2 regions of the Paenibacillus shunpengii genome follow, and region 1 is predicted to be linked to the other one. Evidence: riboswitches for the same ligand, from Rfam matches in the RefSeq annotation. Region 1 holds a riboswitch; the other holds the start of a gene.
What was found. A riboswitch is a leader RNA that binds a small molecule or an ion and turns the genes downstream of it on or off. The one in region 1 is predicted to bind glycine.
Positions count from the first base shown of each region.

Region 2: it holds a riboswitch for glycine, as region 1 does, so the genes downstream of both, sdaAB (L-serine ammonia-lyase, iron-sulfur-dependent subunit beta) here and gcvT (glycine cleavage system aminomethyltransferase GcvT) in region 1, are expected to answer to the same signal.

Region 1 covers NZ_JBHUMJ010000009.1:85,601-88,742, forward strand. Annotated here, with positions in the region: gene gcvPA (aminomethyl-transferring glycine dehydrogenase subunit GcvPA) at 1-784, opposite strand, end outside; gene gcvT (glycine cleavage system aminomethyltransferase GcvT) at 784-1,917, opposite strand; glycine riboswitch at 2,083-2,210, opposite strand; glycine riboswitch at 2,212-2,354, opposite strand; gene gcvH (glycine cleavage system protein GcvH) at 2,590-2,982, shown strand.
Region 2 covers NZ_JBHUMJ010000003.1:125,065-128,206, reverse strand. Annotated here, with positions in the region: gene sdaAA (L-serine ammonia-lyase, iron-sulfur-dependent, subunit alpha) at 335-1,246, opposite strand; gene sdaAB (L-serine ammonia-lyase, iron-sulfur-dependent subunit beta) at 1,236-1,931, opposite strand; glycine riboswitch at 2,130-2,242, opposite strand; gene ACFSVM_RS14975 (MFS transporter) at 2,502-3,142, opposite strand, start outside.

The DNA.
Region 1 (3,142 bases):
CAACAACGATATCTGCACCAAGCTTACCCGGTGCTTCCAGAAGTCCGAGTGAAATTGGATTCGCACTGACGATGAGAAGTCCTTTATTGGGATGAATCAAGTCAGCTGCAGCCTGGATATCTTCTACACTGCCGAAGAAGTTCGGGCTTTGAATCATAACCGCAGCCGTATCCTCACCGATTGCAGCAGCGAGTGCTTCCATATCAGTGACACCATTTTGATAACCAATCTCTACAATTTCAAGATTCAGACCATGTGCATAACTCGCAAGTACCTGGCGGGATTCCGGATGTACGGTGCTCGATACGACCAGCTTCTTCCGGCGCGTTGCAGCTGCAGCCAGATTACCCGCCTCTGCAAAAGCGGTTGCTCCATCATACATACTCGCATTGGCGACAGCCATTCCGGTAAGCTCGCAAATATAGGATTGGAATTCAAAAATCGCCTGCAGCTCGCCTTGGCTGATCTCGGGCTGATAAGGCGTATAAGCGGTATAGAATTCGGAGCGGGAAATGACATGGTTAATGACAGAAGGTACATGATGGTCATAGATACCTGCGCCGAGAAAGCTTGCATGTGTATCTGCGTTCACATTGCGTCCGGCAAGACGGGACATATGGCGTGTGAGTGCATATTCGTCCAGCTTGGATGAAACAGGGAGTTCGCCTTTAAAGCGGATTTCTTCAGGAATGTCGGAGAAGAGATCCTCTATCGTTTCAGCTCCGATTGCTGCCAGCATTTCCGCCTGATCTTGTTCCGTCATCGGAAGATAACGATTTGTCATTACGAATTCGCTCCTTTTGCCGCTTGGGCTGTAGGTTTTGGTCTTCTATAGAATGGGGTTTTGATCACTTCTGCCTTGAGGCGTTTGCCCCGGATTTCGACATCAACCGTGGTGCCTGGTTCTGTAAACCGGATATCCAGCAGTGCAAGACCCAGATTGCGTTTCAGGGTAGGCGACTGGGTACCTGTTGTTACCTCGCCGATTTGTTCTTCGTCAGCAAAGACCGGATAATGAGCTCGTGGAATACCGCGGTCTGTAATCTCTATTCCGACGAGCTTTCGGGTCAGGCCTTCTTCTTTTTGCTTCACCAGTGCATCCCGACCGATAAAGTCACCAGCTGCCAGCTTCACGAACATCCCTAGACCGGCTTCGAGCGGTGTAATCGTTGATGAGAGCTCCTGTCCATATAACGGAAGCTTAGCTTCAAATCGAAGTGTATCTCTCGCACCAAGCCCGATAGGAAGCAATCCTTCATCTTCGCCAGCGGCCATAAGTGCAAGCCATACTTTCTGAGCGTCATCGGCACTGACATAAATTTCGAAGCCGTCCTCACCGGTATATCCTGTGCGTGAGAGAATAACGGTGCTTCCGCTGACTTCTGCTCCGTCGACAAAACGGAAAGAACCAAGTTCAGCAAGGTTCACATCCGTCACTTTAGATAATATAGCCTCTGCCTTTGGACCCTGCAGTGCCAGCAGAGCGGTTGCATGCGATTCATTCACCATCTGTACGTTCGCAGGCAGATGTTCTTGCAGCCATGTCCAATCCTTATCAATATTGGATGCATTCACTACAAGCATGAACAAATGCTCGCTGCGCTTATACACGAGCAAGTCGTCCACTACACCACCTGTGGGATAGCACATAAGTGTGTACTGTGCCTGACCAATTTCGAGCAGGGATATGTCATTTGTCAGCATTCCTTGCAGGAAGTTGGCTGCATTCTCGCCTTCTACTCGAAATTCGCCCATATGGGATACATCGAATAATCCGGCCTGCTGTCTAACAGCCTCATGCTCTTTCTGGATACCGCTGAAGGAAACCGGGAGCTCCCAGCCTCCAAAATCGATACAGCGTACATTTGGATATTGTTCATAAAGAGGGAAAAGCGGTGTTCTCAATAATTGGGACATAATTTTCACCTCGTCAAAAGCCGGCTTCCGGCTGTAGTTAAATAGAAGGAATGAAGAAGAATAATCATCAGGATAAATAATAGGAAAAGGGAAAAAGGGCGATTGGAAAAAGAAAAAGGACAGGCCAAAGAAAAATACACGCAAATAAAGCATGTGTTCTTCTTAGGCTCTGTCCTTGGTACCTGAGAGTTACCCCGTATGCAATGCTCACGAGTTTCCCCTTGGGTGATCCTTTTATTAACAACGTTCGCTTCTAGTAAGCAGGCGAACGGTTATGGATGCTCTCCAGAGTCGCGTCCGGTAAAAGTCCTTTTGCCTGAGAGATTCACCCTTTGCTTATCAATGGGCTTACTCCTTCGGCGTTACCATGCGGAAAATGTCCCTTGCTCAGAAGCTCAGAACAAGAATCCTGCGGTAATCTCTCCCTTTACGTTCAACCGCTTAACGAGCTAGAATGTTCGGAAATAGCGAACTCTTCCGCTCAATCTAACGCTTATACTACATTAATACGTGATTAAATCCGAAAAGTCAAGGAGTATATCCATAAAACATATTTTTTGTTAGCAATCTTGACATTGTGATGAGGATTGTTTTACGCTATGGGTGGAAAAAGGGCAGGAACCAGAGAAGAAACACAATTCTAACTTTTGAAAAAGCGAGGCTGACGAGATCATGAGCGAAGTAATTAACGGTTTGTTGTATAGTGAAGAGCATGAATGGGTTCAAACGTTAGAAGGAGATACGGTACGTATCGGAATTACTGAATTTGCTCAGCATCAGCTGGGAGATATTGTGTTTGTGGAGCTGCCTGAAGTAGGAACGGACATTAATAGTGATGATAGTATTGGTACGATTGAATCGGTTAAGACCGTATCTGATTTGTTTGCGCCAGTTAGCGGAACGATTATCAGTGTAAATGATAAGCTTCAAGACGAGCCGGAGCTTGTGAATGCTGCACCTTATAGCGATGGCTGGATGATTGAAGTGAAGCTGAGTGGAGATTACAAGGCTGCTCTTGCTAAACTGCTGGATGCCGATGCTTATCGTGCACATACTGAAGAGTAACAAGATATTATTTAATATATGACGTAATGATTTAAATTGTTTGAGCTGATCTTCCTGTCTAAAAGGGAGGTCAGCTCTTTTTTATATGATATTGCATATAATCAATAGTCATAACGCATCATCGCTGTAGTGTCTGTTGTGAAAAAAATGTTTCTCGTGG
Region 2 (3,142 bases), on a different contig from region 1:
GATTGAACCATGTAGCTTAGTACGTCTAGTTAAAACGAATAGAACAGTCTGTATAGGTGTTTTCAAATCCTTGTTCTTCCATGCAAGTCGTACAACTTCAACCAGTATTGAAATTGTGCTTTGTTAACACCTACTTGCTTTGCATATTCTGATTGAGAATTAACTCTCGAGTCAAAGTTCTGAACAATTTTTAATTTTAGATCACATGTATATTTGGCCATAAAATAAAAGTGCACCTCCAATTGTTAGATCGTGTCTAAGAATTGGGGTGCACTTCAAGTAACTTCGCACAATATGCCGGTCAATATACAATGTTGCTCCCTCGCATTTGCGCTCAATCTGCCGCTTTCTTAGGCTTGGTTTTTTCCTTCTTCGTATCTGCCAGCTGTTTCGTCAGCTTCTTGCCCGTTGGCGTCTGAGCAAGTCCGCCCTGTGCGGTCTCCCGATGCCGACTCGGCATTGCGCTCCCCACCTCAAGCATGACGTCGATGACTTCGTCAGAAGGAATCGCGCTTCGCACCCCTGCGAGGGCCATATCTGCAGCTGCAAGCGCTGTAACTGCCCCCAATCCGTTTCGTACAATACACGGAATCTCAACCAGCCCTGCCACCGGATCGCAGATCAATCCAAGTGTATTTTTCAGAGCTAAGCCGACCGCGTGCACGACCTGCTCCGGTGTTCCGCCTCGCAGCTCAACCATTGCCCCTGCTGCCATCCCGATCGCTGATCCGACTTCTGCCTGACATCCTCCCTCGGCACCCGATATGAAGGAATTGTTGGCAATGACATAACCAATGGCCCCAGCAGAGAATAAGCCATTAACCATATGCTCATCTTCCCAGCCAAAACGCTCCTGTGCACTTACGAATACACCGGGAATGATGCCTGCCGAACCCGCCGTAGGCGTTGCCACAATTCTTCCCATGGAAGCATTCACTTCCGACACACCAAGCGCATAGGCCATAGCAAGTGTAGAGGCGTCACCCGAGCAGCTCTGATTGTTCTGCAAATAATGGCGGACCCGCTGGCCGTCTCCACCCGTCAGTCCACTGCGCGAGGTTGTATCCTCGTTCATCCCTTTATTCACAGCCTGCTTCATGACCTGATAGTAATCCGACATCTGCCTCACAACCTCAGCCTCTGGTGTTCCGGTCTCCTTCACCTGTTCTTCAATCATCAGCTCAGCTAGTGTCTTGCCTTCTGCCGTACAGATTGCATTCAGATCCTTTAAGTGCTTAAACCGCATCCGTATCGTCCCCCTTCTTCAAATCAATGACCTTGATATCATAAATATGAGGCAGAGACTTCAGCCTGATGAGCACGTCAGAGGCCGGTATCGTGTCTGTCTCCATCGCTGTCAGTGCTTCCCCATCCCGGCCCTTACGATCGACCTGCATGAAGCCAATGTTAACACCGGACTCACTTATCGCAGATGTTACCGAAGCGATGACTCCGGCTTTGTCCGAGTGTCTCAATACCACCGCAGGAAAATCACCTGTCAGCTGCACACGAAAATCATCCAATAAAGAGACGGTAACGTTTCCTCCACCAATAGAGGCTCCCACCATCGTACAAGCCCGTTCGCCTGCAGACAGCTCAAATTTGACGGTATTCGGATGTGCCGCCGGAAGACCACTCGTGACAAACTCATATTCCATTCCCAGCTTCTCAGCCCATTCCTCTGCATTCGGTATCCGCTCATCATCGGTAGCCATATTCATCAGTCCACTGATCAGCGCCAGATCTGTTCCATGTCCGGTATAAGTGTCGGCAAATGAGCCGTATAATATCATTTTTGCTTTTTCTGGTCTCGTTCCAAGCCACTGCCTGGCGATACGCCCAAGTCTAACAGCCCCTGCAGTATGGGAGCTGGACGGTCCCGTCATTGCCGGTCCGATAATTGAGAATACATCCTTGAACCTTGTCATCATAACTCCCCATTTCGTATTGTTCTATCTTATATTGTGCAGAAATATCCGTTCTTCCACGCAAAAAAGGACAGAGTAAGGGTGTAATCCCCTCTCTCTGTCCTGGTACCTGAAAGTTTCGTCAGAAGTGGCCGGCGCATCGAAATCCGCCCTCACTCTCACTTACCCCTTTGGCGGCGCATCGGCTCTCTCCAGAGTTGCGTCGAATCAAGGTTCTTCTACCTGAGAGATTCTGCTGTATAAGCCGGGTGCTTATCAGCTTGCTCCTTCGGTGTCCCGTGGTTTCCCCACGCGATCTCTCCCATTGATCTTCATCCGCTGTTCTATTCATTTTGAACTTATTTGAAATTATAAATTTACTATAAACAGATTAATCGATAAGCTGACCGCATGTCAACAAAAGTAACGAAGAGGCCTGGTATAGAAATGAGTTGCGTTATATTTCCTTACACAGCAGTATTGAATTCAGATAATATTCACTCTTGTTCTGATCATATATTATGCGCATTCTTTCTAATTCGCTTATACTTCTACCCCTGTTAATGCCATTGCATACGCTCATGTTAGTCTGTCCTACAATCTAATCTGTGACTTGTCTTCATCGAAATAGCCGCCTCTCGAACGCTGAAGACTAATTAACCAGAGCAACAACGATAGAAGGACAAGCACGATCGATACTGTAAAATAGACGTAACGCAGCGACACGAGCTCGGCAATAACACCAAACGTTATAATAGCAGCTATCTGAAGCAGACTAACCATCAGGCCGAATATGCTTGTTACCCTGCCCATCATGGCTGCAGGAACATTATTTTGATAAAAGGTCGCCAGACCCGTATTGGAGAAAGACGAGAAAAAGCCCAGTAGGATGAAACCAGCTGCAGCCCATACGAATGAATTCGAGATGGAGAAGATCAGATACCCTGCAGATACAAGCAGCATTCCCCCTCCCAGCATATGTTTGACTGGAATCCATTTTGCTAAGATTGAATTCAGAAATGCTCCGGCGACACTTCCTGCTCCTGTCAGACTGACAATCAATCCGTATTCCAGCTCAGACATCTTAAGGGTACTGCGAATAAACACAACCTCCTGTGAGTCCAGCGCCATACCTAGCAGTAAAATAAAATGAAACAGGCTGTAGACAAATATGACATATGCGTTAGATCTACTGAACTTCATTACACCGCTCCAATCAGCTGCTATCATGCGAT